DNA from 3 places in the Variovorax sp. M-6 genome. Region 2 is predicted to be linked to each of the others. Evidence: predicted binding sites of a transcription regulator. Region 2 holds the regulator's gene; each other region holds the start of a gene.
The links. Region 2 encodes FNR, which switches genes on or off when oxygen is low (the NO sensors DNR and NnrR bind a similar motif). Its sites were predicted from a motif close to TTGATNNNNATCAA; they were not measured.
Positions count from the first base shown of each region.

Region 1: AB4Z46_RS24975 (phenylacetic acid degradation protein PaaY) is a predicted target of FNR. The motif match lies at 2,980-2,993, and genes of this name have one in related genera.
Region 3: AB4Z46_RS13685 (MBL fold metallo-hydrolase RNA specificity domain-containing protein) is a predicted target of FNR. The motif match lies at 2,178-2,191, and genes of this name have one in related genera.

Region 1 is NZ_JBFREQ010000025.1:63,019-67,737, forward strand. It holds gene paaA (1,2-phenylacetyl-CoA epoxidase subunit PaaA) at 1-240, opposite strand, end outside; gene paaK (phenylacetate--CoA ligase PaaK) at 268-1,587, opposite strand; gene paaI (hydroxyphenylacetyl-CoA thioesterase PaaI) at 1,623-2,072, opposite strand; gene AB4Z46_RS24970 (enoyl-CoA hydratase-related protein) at 2,084-2,884, opposite strand; gene AB4Z46_RS24975 (phenylacetic acid degradation protein PaaY) at 3,050-3,652, shown strand; gene AB4Z46_RS24980 (succinylglutamate desuccinylase) at 3,653-4,630, opposite strand; gene rpe (ribulose-phosphate 3-epimerase) at 4,690-4,719, opposite strand, start outside.
Region 2 is NZ_JBFREQ010000017.1:36,795-41,513, reverse strand. It holds gene ccoP (cytochrome-c oxidase, cbb3-type subunit III) at 1-445, shown strand, start outside; gene ccoG (cytochrome c oxidase accessory protein CcoG) at 456-1,895, shown strand; gene AB4Z46_RS19395 (FixH family protein) at 1,913-2,188, shown strand; gene AB4Z46_RS19390 (hypothetical protein) at 2,193-2,438, shown strand; gene fnr (fumarate/nitrate reduction transcriptional regulator Fnr) at 2,419-3,135, opposite strand; gene hemN (oxygen-independent coproporphyrinogen III oxidase) at 3,260-4,672, shown strand; gene AB4Z46_RS19375 (sulfite exporter TauE/SafE family protein) at 4,674-4,719, shown strand, end outside.
Region 3 is NZ_JBFREQ010000010.1:77,890-82,608, reverse strand. It holds gene AB4Z46_RS13695 (Eco57I restriction-modification methylase domain-containing protein) at 1-912, shown strand, start outside; gene AB4Z46_RS13690 (hypothetical protein) at 886-1,977, opposite strand; gene AB4Z46_RS13685 (MBL fold metallo-hydrolase RNA specificity domain-containing protein) at 2,240-3,592, shown strand; gene AB4Z46_RS13680 (phenylacetate--CoA ligase family protein) at 3,682-4,719, shown strand, end outside.

The sequences.
Region 1 (4,719 bases), on a different contig from region 2:
CGCGCGCGTGATCCAGTTGCCCTCGGGCAGCATGCCGACGATCTCGGAATGCGCGTGCTGGCTGATCTGGCGCACCAGGGTCTTGCGGTAGTGCTCGGGCATCCAGTCCTTGGCCTCGATGAAGCCGCCTTCGTCGATGCGGGCGTCGAAGCGCTGCTCGAGCTGCATCTCGTCGGCCGAGCGCACCGCCTTGCGGCCGTCGTCTTCCTTGCCGGCCGTGTCCATCGCTTGCGTGTACATGGGGTCTGTCCTTTCAGCCGCGGGGGCTTATCTGGGTCGGGAATCGACCACGCGCTTCGCCTTGCCGGTGAGCGTGCGTTCGATCGAATCGGGGGCCAGCACTTCCACCTGGGTGGAGATGCCGACCAGGGTCTTGATGCGCTGCTGCAGCCAGGCCGTGATCTCGCGGCGCTCGGCGGCATCGGTGGTCGACATCGCCAGCGGCTGCAGCTCGCACGTCACCTGCACGGTGTCGAGCAGGCCGTCGCGGCTGACGCTGATGAGGTACTGGCCCGAGAGCTTGGCGTGCTGCAGCACGATCTCCTCGATCTGCGTCGGGAACACGTTGACGCCGCGGATGATCAGCATGTCGTCGGAGCGGCCGACGATCTTGCCCATGCGGCGGAACGAGCGCGCGGTCGGCGGCAGGAGGCGCGTGAGGTCCCTCGTGCGATAGCGGATGATCGGCAGCGCTTCCTTGGTGAGCGAGGTGAAGACCAGCTCGCCCTCCGAACCGTCGGGCAGCACTTCGCCGGTCTCGGGGTCGACGATCTCGGGATAGAAATGGTCTTCCCAGATCACCGGGCCGTCCTTGGTCTCGATGCATTCGCTGGCCACGCCCGGGCCCATCACTTCGGACAGGCCGTAGATGTCGACCGCGTCGATGCCGGCCTTGCCCTCGATCTCGTGCCGCATCGCTTCGGTCCAGGGCTCGGCGCCGAAGATGCCGACCGTGAGCGAGCTCTCGCGCGGATCCATGCCCTGGCGCACGAACTCCTCGATGATCACCTGCATGTAGCTCGGCGTGACCATGATGATGTCGGGCTTGAAGTCGCGAATCAGCTGCACCTGCTTCTCGGTCTGGCCGCCCGACATCGGGATCACGGTGCAACCGGCGCGCTCGGCGCCATAGTGGGCGCCGAGGCCGCCGGTGAACAGGCCGTAGCCATAGGCCACGTGCACGATGTCGCCGCGCCGGCCGCCGGCGGCGCGGATCGAGCGCGCCACCAGGTCGGCCCAGTGGTCGATGTCCTGCCGGGTGTAGCCCACCACCGTCGGCTTGCCGGTGGTGCCGGAGGACGCATGGATGCGCGCCACCTGCTGGCGCGGCACCGCGAACATGCCGAAGGGGTAGTTGTCGCGCAGGTCCTTCTTGGCCGTGAACGGGAACTTCGCCAGGTCGCTCAGTTGCTTGAGGTCGGTCGGGTGCACGCCCTTGGCGTCGAAGGCCTGGCGGTAGTGCGGCACGTGGTCGTAGGCGTGCTGCAGGGTCCAGCGCAGGCGCTGCAGCTGCAGGGCCTCGATCTGGTCGCGGCTGGCGGTCTCGATGGCGTCCAGGTCGCCGGGTGCGGGTTGCTTGACGGGCATTCGTGTCTCCTCGGGCAGTTCAGTCAGTGGAGGACTCAGTCAGCGACCGCCGGCTTGCCCTTGATGGTGTAGGAGCGGCCGCGGAACATCGCGATGCGCTCGCCGCGCTGGTTGGTGATCTCGCTGTCGTAGACGCCGGTCCGGCCGGCCTTCGACATCTCGACGCTGCGCGCCGTGAGCAGGTCGCCTTCGCGCGCCGGCGCCACCAGGTCGATCGAGAAGCCCGAGGCCACGGTGAGCTCGTTGTAGGAATTGCAGGCGTAGGCGAAGGCGGTGTCGGCCAGCGCCGCGAGGAAGCCGCCATGGCAGGTGGCATGGCCGTTGAGCATGTGGCCGCGCACGGTCATCGTGACCGTGGCCTGGCCCGGGGCGACCTCGGTCACGTCCATGCCCAGGCCCTGGACCGCGCGGTCGTTGGCGTACATGCGCTCGCGCACGAGCTCGGCGGTTTCCTGGGGCGTCGGTTCGGTGGCAATGTTCGACATGTGGTTTCTGTTCAGCGATCGGTGAAGAGGGGAGCGCGCTTGGCGCCGAAGGCAGCGACGCCTTCGAGGTAGTCGTGCGCGCTGCCGAGCTGCGCCTGCACCCGGGCTTCGGCGTCGAGGGCTTGATCGAGCGTGAGATGCTGCGCGCCGTCGATCGCGGCACGCGTCGCGGCCAGCGCCTTCACGGGCATCGCAGCCAGGCGCTGCGCGAGCTTCGAGGTCTCGTCGGCCAGCGCCGCGTCCTCGACGCACTTCCAGATCAGGCCGATGCGTTCGGCCTCGGCCGCGGGCAGCTTGTCGCCCAGCATCGCCAGGCCCAGCGCGCGCGCGCGGCCCACGATGCGCGGCAGCAGCCAGGTGCCGCCGGTGTCGGGCACGAGGCCGATCTTGGCGAAGGCCTGGATGAAGCTGGCCGATTGCCCGGCCAGCACGAAGTCGCAATTCAGCGCCAGGTTGGCGCCCGCGCCGGCCGCCACGCCGTTGACCGCGGCGATCACCGGCACCGGCATCGAGCGCAGCCGCTGCACCAGTGGCTTGTAGAGCAGTTCGATCGTGCGGCCCAGGTCCTTGGGCGGCTCGCCGGGCGCCGAGGGCGCGACCATCGGATCGGCCAGGTCCTGCCCGGCACAGAAGCCGCGGCCGGCGCCCGTGAGCACCACACAGCGCACCTCGGCGTTCGCCGCGGCGGCGTCGAGCGCCTCGCGCAGCGCCTGGTGCATGGCTTCGGTGAAGCTGTTGAGGGCGGCGGGCCGGTTCAGCGTCAGCGTCAGGACCGGGCCCTGCTGCGCGGCAAGCACGAGTGAATCGGACAAGCTGTGTCTCCAGTCTTGAGTCTTGGCGTGGGGTCTTGACCGGCGTCAAAGCAACGTTGACTGACCGGTCGGTTAATCATAGGATTGCCCGACGCTTGATGCAAGTCAAAACCGTCAAGGGATAACCCTTAGTCCACGTTTCCATCCAAACCCACGGAGATCGCCTTGCCTTGTTATTCCATTGAAGGGGTGGTGCCGGTCGTCGACCCGAGCGCCTACGTGCACCCGACCGCGGTGCTGATCGGCGACGTGATCGTCGGGCCGGACTGCTATGTCGGGCCGTGTGCCGTGCTGCGCGGCGACTTCGGCCGCATCGTGCTCGAACGCGGCTCGAACGTGCAGGACACCTGCGTGCTGCACGGTTTCCCGGCCCAGGACACGGTGGTCGGGGAGAACGGCCACATCGGCCACGGCGCCGTGCTGCACAGCTGCGTGGTGCGGCGCGATGCGCTGGTGGGGATGAACGCGGTGGTGATGGACGAGGCCGAGATCGGCGAGGCGGCCATCGTCGCGGCCTGCGCCTTCGTGCCGGCCGGAAGGAAGATCCCGCCGCGCTCGCTCGCCGCCGGCATGCCCGCCAAGGTGCTGCGCGAGCTCAGCGACCAGGAAGTGGCCTGGAAGCTCGAGGGCACGCGCACCTACCAGGCGCTCACGCTGCGCAGCCTGGCGAGCATGCAGGAAGTCACGGCGCTGGCCGAAGTCGAGGCCGACCGGCCGCGGCTCGACGCGCCTGACGTGCGTCCGCTGATCGCCACCAAGCGAAGCTGATCAGGGCTTGCGCGTCAGGTCGCGCTCGCTCTCCACCGCGAAATAGAACCATTCGGTGCCCGGCAGCGCCTCGGCGTTCGGGAACACGAGGAAGCCGTCGCGCTCGGCGCCCAGCAGGCTGCCGTCCGCGCGCACGCCGATGGGTTCGCCGCGCGCCACCGGATCGAAGGTGGCCCACTCGCGAACGAAGCGGTCGTCCGCATGCAGCCGGTCGGTCACGCTGACGAGACGCAGGAGCGACGGCCGCGAAGGCGGCGGCCGCTGCGGGTCGGGGGCGATCATGCCCAGCAGCCGCAGCGTGGAGAGGATCGCCGCATGCGCCACCTCGGGCGCGGCGGGGTCCTCGTGCTGTCCGCATTCGAGCGTGACGCCGTAGCCGCCGCGGCTGCGCATGTATTCGTTGGTGCCCCAGCCGAAGGCCAGCGCCGCGTCGTCGGCCGGCCGCCCGCCGGCGCGCTGGGCGAGCCCGGCGGCATAGATGTCGAGCCAGCCCTCGACCACGCGCGGCGTGCCCAGGTGCAGCGCGAGCTGCCCTTCCTCGAAGGCGCGCGAGAACGGCTCGAGCGGGCCCTGGTTGTCGCGCGGCCCGATCATCGCGAAGGCCTCGCCCTCGCTCTGGAAGGAATGCAGGTCGAGCAGCACCTCGTGGCGATCGAGCAGCGGGCACAGCAGGTCGGTGATGCGGGCCTCGTAGTCGGCCGGCTCGGCGCCCGGCGCGGTCGGCCGGAACAGGCGGTTGAGGTTGCGCTCGCCTTCGCGGCGCAGCCGCCGCCGCGCCAGCGGATTGGCGACCGGCACCATGGTGAGCTGGCCGCGCAGCAGCGCGAGCGAACCGGCGTCCAGCTCGGCCGCGATGCGCTCGATGCCGGCGGTGCCGCAGGTCTCGTTGCCGTGCACGCCGCCCAGCACCATCAGCCGCGGCCCGGGCTGCAGGCTCGCGTAGCCGTGGATGCGGAGGAAGTCGGGAGACGCTGTCATTTCGCCGGCCATCCTACAGCCAGGGCAGGGCCGGACCTGCCGGGCCTGCAGCGACCCGCTCAGGCCTTCACGGTGGTGGCCAGTTGCTC
Region 2 (4,719 bases):
GAACCTGGCCGACGGCGACTGGCTGCATGGCGGCACGCCCGAGAAGATCCACGAGACCATCGCCCTCGGACGCATCGGCACGATGCCGCCGATGGCCGAGGCGGTCGGCTCGGCCGAGGACGTGAAGAACCTCGCCAACTACGTGCTGAGCCTGTCGGGCAGTCCGCACGACTCGGTCCGCGCCGGCCTCGGCAAGAGCAAGTTCACGGTCTGCGCGGCCTGCCACGGCATCGGCGGCGTGGGCAACACCGCGGTCGGCGCGCCGAACCTGGCCGACCGGATCTGGCTGCACGGCTACGGGCAGGAAGCGATCATCGCGATGATCAACGGCGGCAAGGTCAACCAGATGCCGGCGCAGCAGGGCCGGCTGACCGAGGCCCAGATCCACGTGCTCACGGCCTACGTCTGGGGCCTGACGAACAAGCCCGCCCTTGGGGCCCAGTGAGCCCGACGCCATGACCGATCGCATGCCCGCGCCGACGCCGGCCCCTCGCACGGTGATCCCGATCGTGGCGGCCGAGAAGAGCGTCGGCCTCTACGCGGCCCACGAGAAGATCTACCCGCGCAGCGTCAGCGGCTACTTCGCGCGCTGGCGCTGGGCGCTGGTGTTCGCGACGCAGCTCGTGTTCTACGGCCTGCCCTGGCTCGAGTGGGGCCAGCGCCAGGCGGTGCTGTTCGACCTCGGCGCGCGGCGCTTCTTCATCTTCGGCCTGGTGCTCTATCCGCAGGACCTGATCTACCTCACGGGTCTGCTGGTGATCTCGGCCCTCTCGCTGTTCCTGTTCACCGCGGTGGCGGGCCGGCTGTGGTGCGGCTACGCCTGCCCGCAGACGGTCTACACCGAGATCTTCATGTGGGTCGAGGAGAAGATCGAAGGCAGCCGCATCGCGCGCATGCGCCTGGACAGCGGCGGCTTCACGACCGAGAAGCTGGTCAAGAAGTGGTTCAAGCACGTGGTCTGGATCTCCATCGGCCTGTGGACCGGCTTCACCTTCGTGGGCTACTTCACGCCGATCCGCGAGCTGGGGATGTCGTTCCTGCACACGACGATGGGTTCCTGGGAAATTTTCTGGGTGCTGTTCTACGGCTTCGCGACCTACGGCAACGCCGGCTTCATGCGCGAGCAGGTGTGCAAGTACATGTGCCCCTATGCGCGCTTCCAGAGCGCGATGTTCGATCGCGACACGCTGATCGTGAGCTATGACGCCGCGCGCGGCGACCCTCGCGGCGTGCCGGCGAAGGCGCGCGCATCGACCGCGGCGCCGCTGGGCCACTGCATCGACTGCAAGCTGTGCGTGCAGGTCTGCCCGACCGGCATCGACATCCGCGAAGGCCTCCAGTACGAGTGCATCGGCTGCGGGCTGTGCGTGGACGCCTGCAACATCGTGATGGACAAGATGGCCACGCCGCGCGGCCTGATCCGCTACGCCACGCAGAACGGCATGGCGGGCCGCTGGACGCCGCGGCAGGTGCTGCGCCGCGTGCTGCGGCCGCGGGTGCTGATCTACACCGCGGTGCTGGCGGCGCTGTGCATCGGCCTGCTCGCCAGCCTGGTGACGCGCACGCCGCTGAAGGTCGACGTGGTGCGCGACCGCGCGTCGCTGGCCCGCATCGTCGAGGGCGGGCAGCTCGAGAACGTCTACCGCCTGCAGATCATGAACGCCACCGAAGAGCTGCAGCGCTACCGGATCGCGGCGAGCGGCCTCGAGGGCCTGCACGTGTCCTCGGAACCCGTGGTCGAGGTCGCGCCGGCGGAGTCGCGCTGGGTCGCGGTCCGGCTGCAGCTGCCCTACGGCGCGGCACCGGCGGGTTCGCACAAGGTGCATTTCGACGTCCGCGCCGAAAGCGGCAACGCCAGTGTCTCGGAGCCCGCGGTGTTCCTGGTACCGCGCTGATCAACCCAAGGACAAAGATGACCCACGACAACGACGCGATGAACCCTTGCCCTCCGTGGTACCGCTTTCCGCTGGTGTGGATGGTGATCGGCGGGCCGGCCGTGGTGGTGGTCGCCAGCTTCGTCACGCTGTGGCTGGCCATCGCCACGCCCGACCCGGTGGTGGACCAGGACTACTACCGCAAGGGCGTCGAGATCAACCGCACGCTGGCCGACAAGAAGCTGATGCCGGCCGTGGCCGGACGCAACCACGCGGCGACGCCGGGCAGCGCCGTGCCGCTGCCGAAGGAGTGAGCCCATGCAGATGCGCCGCTGGATGTGGATTCTCTGGCCGGCCTTCCTGCTGGCCTGCGCGCTCGAGGTGCTGGTGTTCGCGCTGGTCGACCCGGGCGACCTGAACTGGCGCGGCGAGGCGCTCGGCGCTTCGCGGCAGGCCGTCTACACGGTCGGCTTCTTCGTCTTCTGGCTGCTGGCCATGGGGGCGGGCGCGCTGACCCTGCTGCTGACCCTGCCGGCGCGCGAGATCAACAACCCGGCGGATTGACGATGCGGCGCAGCGCCTCGGGGTCGACGATGCGCACGTTGCGCTGCTCGACCTCGACCATGCCGTCGGCCGCGAACTTCGACAGGGTCCGGCTCACGGTCTCGAGCTTGAGCCCGAGGTAGCTGCCGATCTCCTCGCGGGTCATGCGAAGCACCAGCTCGGAGCGCGAGAAGCCGCGCGCGTGCAGGCGCTGGACCAGGTTGAGGAGGAAGGCCGCGAGCCGCTCCTCGGCCCGCATGCTGCCCAGCAGCAGCATCACGCCGTGTTCGCGCACGATCTCGCGGCTCATGATCTGGTGCACGTGGCGCTGCAGCGCGGTGATCTCGCGCGACAGCTCCTCGATGCGTTCGAAAGGCATCACGCAGACCTCGGAGTCCTCCAGCGCCACGGCGTCGCAGGTGTGCTGGTCGTTGACGATGCCGTCGAGCCCGATGATCTCGCCCGCCATCTGGAAGCCCGTGACCTGGTCACGCCCGTCCTCGCTGGTGACGCGGGTCTTGAACACCCCGGTGCGGATCGCATAGAGCGAGGTGAAGGGCTCGCCGTTGCGAAACAGCGTCTCGCGCCGCTTGATCTTGCGCCGCGTGGCGACGATGTCGTCGATGCGCTGCAGCTCGCCCGGGTCCAGGCCGACCGGCATGCAGAGCTCGCGCAGATTGCAGTTGGAACAGGCGACCTTGATGTTTTCGGGTTTCATTGATGCAGTCGAGGTCATACAGGGATTGTCCGATGGGGAGTGGGCCGGATGCTTGATACAGGTCAATGATTGCAGATCGTGACGGCGGCATAGTGACACACCAAAGCCCTTGCCGCCGCCCGCGATGCTCCCTGCTTCCGCTCCCGCCCTCACGCCCCCCCCGGCGCCGCTGCCTTCCGTGCTGCGCCGCTTCGACTGCGCCGGCCCGCGCTACACCTCCTATCCCACGGCCGACCGCTTCGTCGACGCCTTCACGGCGGACGACTACGCCCAGGCCCTCGAGCAGCGCGGCGGGGCCGGCGCGAGCGCGCGGGCGCTGTCGCTGTACGTGCACATCCCGTTCTGCGAGTCGCTCTGCTACTACTGCGCCTGCAACAAGATCGTGACCCGGCACAAGAGCAAGGGGCGCGAGTACCTCGACTACCTGGCGCGCGAGATCTCGCTGCAGGTGGCCAAGCTCGGCCGCGGCGCGGTCGTCCGCCAGCTGCACCTGGGCGGCGGCACGCCGACCTTCCTCGACGATGCCGGCCTGCGGGACCTCATGGCCATGCTTCGCGGTGCCTTCACGCTGTCGCCGGACGGCGAGCATTCGATCGAGATCGACCCGCGCACCGTCGACCGCGAGCGCCTCGTGACGCTGGCCGAGCTGGGCTTCAACCGGCTGAGCTTCGGCGTCCAGGACTTCGACCCGGAAGTGCAGAAGGCGGTGCACCGGATCCAGCCCGCCCGGCAGGTGTTCGACCTGATGGCGGTGGCCCGCGGGCTGGGCTTCGATTCGGTCAACGTCGACCTGATCTACGGGCTGCCGCGCCAGAGCGCCGCCTCGTTCGACCGCACGCTGGAGCAGGTCTGCGCGCTCCGGCCGGACCGCATCGCGCTCTACGCCTACGCCCACCTGCCCGAGCGCTTCAAGGCCCAGCGCCGCATCGCGACCGAAGCCCTGCCCGATGCGGCCGCCAAGGTCGATATGCTGTCGCGCTCGATCGCCGCGCTCACCGCCGCGGGCTATGTCTACATCGGGATGGACCATTTCGCGCTGCCCGGCGATGCGCTGGCGGTCGCCCGGCGGCAGGGCCGGCTGCATCGCAACTTCCAGGGCTACAGCACCCAGCCGGACTGCGACCTGGTGGCGCTCGGCGTGTCGGCGATCGGCCGCATCGGCGCCACCTACAGCCAGAACGCGAAGACGCTCGAGGAGTACTACGACCTCCTCGACCAGGGCCGCCTGCCGGTGGTGCGCGGCCTGGCGCTGACGCGCGACGACGTGCTGCGGCGGGCCGTGATCATGGCGATCATGTGCCAGGGACGGGTGGACTTCGAAGCCGTGGGCGCGGCCCATCTGATCGACTTCGAGCACTTCTTCGCGACCGAACTGGCCGCGCTCGAACCGCTTGCGGCGCAGGGCCTCGTGACCCTGGGCGATCGCTACATCGAGGTCACGCCCATGGGCTGGTTCTTCGTGCGCGCGATCGCCATGGTGTTCGACCGCTACCTGCAGGCCGATCGCAACCGCACGCGCTTCTCGCGCATCGTCTGACATGCTGGCTGCGCTGGCCGGCACCGCGTTCGTGATGGGTCTGGCCG
Region 3 (4,719 bases), on a different contig from region 2:
GGTGTCTGCTCCGTGCCCGATGGGCGCCGCTTCAACATACAGCGCGGCGTTCTCGACAATGGCGGTGAAGATCAAGGGCTATGGCGCGTTGCGACGGCTCACACGGACGATTGGCTTGCTACCGTTGCCCGGAATACCTGGAGACCTTTCAAGTCGATCGGCAAGATCCGTGTGGGAGTCAAGTCAACGGCCGACAAGGTGTTCTTGCGCAGCGACTGGGATGATCTGCCTGGAGGAAGGCCGGAGCTGCTGAGACCGCTGATCACTCGATACTCTGCGCGCCAGTTCAAGTCGAAACTGCCGGAAAAGGCGAGCAAGAGAAAGGAAATCCTGTATCCGCATGAAGCCACCGAATCGGGCAGGAGGGCCGTCGATCTTTCAGACTACCCGATTGCCCGTGCCTATCTCAACTCGCACAGGCAAGCGTTGGAGGCCAGAACCTATGTGATCGAAGGCGGTCGACAGTGGTTTGAAATCTGGGTTCCCCAAGACCCGGCTTCATGGAGCCAGCCCAAGCTCGTTTTTCCAGATATTGCAGACGAGCCAGTTTTCTGGATGGATCTGGATGGCGGCGTCGTCAATGGCGAGTGCTATTGGCTCAAGGCCGATGATCCAAGGAACGGTGACCTTCTTTGGCTTGCGTTGGCGGTCGCCAATTCGTCTTTCATCAAGGCGTTCTACGATCACAGCTTCAACAACAAGCTGTACGCGGGAAGGCGTCGATTCATCACGCAGTACGTGGAGCAGTTTCCGCTGCCTGATCCAAAACTCACCTCGACTCAGAAAATCATCGAACTGACGAAGGAAATATATTCAATCATTCCTTCTGCCGAGGCGGATGGTCTGGTGGCTGCGCTCGACAAGAGAGTATGGAGCGCTTTTGGCCTAGGGCCTGAAAAAGTTGCGGGGTAGGGGAAGTTGTATCTTCCCATTCTGTACACGTCCCTCGAACCGCCGAAATCGTGAGAAGAAATCAGCGCCGGAAGTCACGTAGAGATTGGTGATGCGCACGGTGACATTGTCTGTCTCCGCAAAAAAGACGGCATACCGGGTGTCGCAATGGCGCGGATGGAACTGTCCCACCTGTTCGACATCGAGACGGGATTCGCTGTTCGGCTGGACCAGACCCAGGTCGATCGTGGGCGATGTCTGAAGTTTGACTTCGAGAAGCTGGTGCAATATGTCTGGGAACTGACCCGTGTCCTCGTGGCGGCTGTAGCCCAGACTCCGACAAACCGCCCCATGAAGGGCCGCGCCGCGATTTCTTTCCTGGTCACGGCCGGGATCAGGAAAAGTGGTGCCGACGAGCGGTGCGAGCCGGCTGAAGATTTCTTGAATAGGCAGCAACTCGGCATTCGCCGGCGGCTTGACCGGACTGACTGATGCATCGAATTGCAGGCCTGACCGAACATATGGACGCAGGCCGGGGGTGTCCGCCAGAGAGACAAGCTCGTGGCTTGCATCGCCACGCTCAAGCCTGGCCTGGTACTTCGTTGTGATGGTTCCAGTCGTGTCCAGGATGGCCAACTGCTGCCCGTTGACGACCTTGACCAGCCCGATCGTATCGTCCGAAGTCACTTCGATGAGGGCATAGCGACGCTCGGGGGACAGCTCTTCATTCCAGATCTGGAGGTTCAGCGACTTTTGCGTGTAGATGTCCAGTTGCTGGCCAAGAAATCTAGGTTGTACCTTGGCGAACGACGGCGGTATCGGATAGCCGAGTGCTTCGCATACAGCCGCCTTCACGACCTTTGAACGAGTCCTCAGGGCAAGGCCTGCCAGACTTCTACCGCTCAGTCCGGCGTTCAGAAGCTGCTCCAGGCTTTCGGTCGGAATCCAGTATTCCGAATCTCCGACTTCGATCGGCGAGTAAATGGTCTTGCCGGAAAGCTGAATCGCCTGGCGGTATTGTGCTGCTGTCTTTTCCGTCATCCCAGCCCTGTTTGTCAGAAAGAGCTGAGCTTCAACAACATCCATCGCATTTCTTATTGTTGCGTGTCCAGCAAAGGCGAGATTATCTGCGACGCGACAGGTCGGGCGGCATACCCGTGCAAGGTTTTCACTGGGGCGGACACCGACGCTGGCAGTTGCGCGACCGTGTCCGAGGGCGTACACAGGAGGGCCGGATCCGACCTCCGGAGCATGAACCATTGCGAACGGACCGAAAGGATGCTTCCTTGATGAACATCAAGCCGATCCGCCTCGCGACTGCCAAGCTCCGATCCACCAAGGAGCGACGATGCGCATTGAATTCCTCGGCGGCACAGGGACCGTCACCGGATCGAAATACCTGCTGGAGCATGACGGCCGCCGCCTGCTGGTGGACTGTGGCTTGTTCCAGGGCCTGAAGCAGCTGCGCCTGCGCAACTGGGCGCCGCTGCCCATCAAGGCTTCCGACATCGACGCGGTGCTGCTCACGCATGCGCACTTGGACCACAGCGGTTTCGTGCCGCGCTTGATCAAGCTGGGCTTCAGGGGCCCGGTCTACTGCACCCAGGCGACGCGCGACCTCTGCGAACTGCTGCTCCCGGATTCCGGCTGGCTGCAGGAGGAGGAGGCCGATTTCGCGAATCGCCATGGCCATTCCAGGCACGAGCCCGCGCTGCCGCTCTACACGATGGAGGATGCCCGCGAGGCCCTCGGGCGCTTCGAGGCCGTGCCCTTCGACGAGGTGCAGTCGCCGTGGCGCGGCTGGAAGTGGCGTCTGAGGCGCGCGGGACACATTGTGGGCGCGGCCAGCGCGCGCATCGCCTGGGCGGATGGAAGCATCCTGTTTTCCGGCGATCTCGGTCGCAGCGACGACCTGGTGATGCGGGCGCCCGAAAGGCCCGAGGCGGCGGACTATGTCGTCGTGGAGTCGACCTATGGCGACCGACTGCACCGCGACGTCGACACGCTCGGCGCCCTGGCGGCGGTGGTCAATCGCACTGCCGCACGCGGCGGCATGCTCGTCATCCCCGCTTTCGCCGTGGGGCGCGCGCAGACGCTGCTGCACTGCATTCAACTGCTCAAGCAGGCGCGTCGCATTCCCGACATGCCGGTCTATCTCAACAGCCCGATGGCGGCGGACGCCACGCGCATCTACCGTCACCATCTCGACCAGCATCGCCTGAGCGCCGACCAGTGTGCCGCGATGAGCAAGGAGGCGATCATCGTCAACACCGCGGAAGAGTCGAAGCGGCTCAACGCGCTGGCCTTCCCCTCGATCATCGTGTCCGCCAGCGGCATGGCGACCGGCGGTCGCGTGCTGCATCACCTGAAAGCCTATGCGCCGGATGCGAGGAACACCCTCTTGTTCGCCGGGTTCCAGGCGGCCGGTACGCGCGGTGCGTCGCTGGTGGGTGGTGCGAAGGAGGTCAAGATCCACGGCGCCTACGTGCCGGTGCGCGCCGAGGTGGCCCATCTCGACACGCTGTCGGCCCATGCCGATCGCGGGCAACTGCTGGCCTGGCTCGATGCGCTGCCGGCCCCGCGGCGGGTTTTCGTGACACATGGCGAGCCGGTCGCGGCCGACGCGTTGCGGCTCGCGATCGAGGAGCGCCACGGCTGGCCGGTGACCGTGCCCGACTACCTCGAATCGCACGAGCTTTGAAGAGGGGGCCGCACCATGGCCTTCGACCGTCTGCCCGCCTTGAATCTCGTGCGCTCGAAGTCGCCGGTCGTCCCTGCCGGAGCAGGCCCATGAGCGCGCCGATCCCGCCGCCCCCGCTCGATCTCTGGTTGTCCGGCACGGTCGCGGTCGATGTCGCGCTGGCCTTGCACGCGCCGGCCGCCGCGATCGCCGCCCGGCAGGCACGGCGCCTTGGCGAACTGCTCGCCTCGGCGAGGCAGCACTCGGCGCTGTACCGACGCCTGCTCGAAGGGCGCGATCCGAGCGACCTGCGCCTTGAGGACCTGCCGGTCGCACACAAGGCCGAACTCATGCGGCGCTTCGACGAATGGGTCACCGACCCGTGTTTGCGGCTGGAGGAATTGCGCCGGTTCGTGGCCGACCGCCGGCGTATCGCGGAGCCCTTCCAGGGACGCTACGTGGTGTGGGAAAGCTCGGGCAGCAGCGGCGAACCCGGCATCTTCGTTCAGGACGCGGCGGCGATGGCCGTCTACGACGCACTGGAGTCGCTGCGGCGGCCTGTGCTGCGTCCGCTGCAGCGGCTGCTGGACCCCTGGGGCCTCGGCGAGCGCATCGCCTTCGTCGGTGCGACCGACGGGCACTTTGCCAGCACGGTCTCGATCGAGCGCCTGCGGCGGCTCAATCCGGCGTTGTCGAGCCGCCTGCGCGGCATCTCGTTCCTGCAGCCCGCCGCGGGCATGGTGGCGGAACTGAACGCCTTGGCCCCGACGGTGATCGCCACCTATCCGAGCGCCGCGGTCCTGCTGGCCGAAGAACGCCTGGCCGGACGGCTGCGATCGTCGCCGCAAGAAGTCTGGACCGGCGGTGAAGACATGTCGGCGGCCAAGCGCGAGTTCATGAGGCGGGCTTTCGACTGCCCGGTGGCCAGCAGCTACGGCGCATCGGAGTTCCTGTCGCTGGCGTCCGAGTGCGAACACGGCCACCTGCATCTCAACAGCGACTGGGTGATTCTTGAGCCGGTGGACGCGCAGGGACGCGCGGCCGCGCCCGGCGAGGCGGGTGCGACAACGCTGCTGACCAACCTGGCGAACCATGTGCAGCCCTTGATCCGCTATGACATGGGCGATCGCGTCACCGTGCAGGCACGG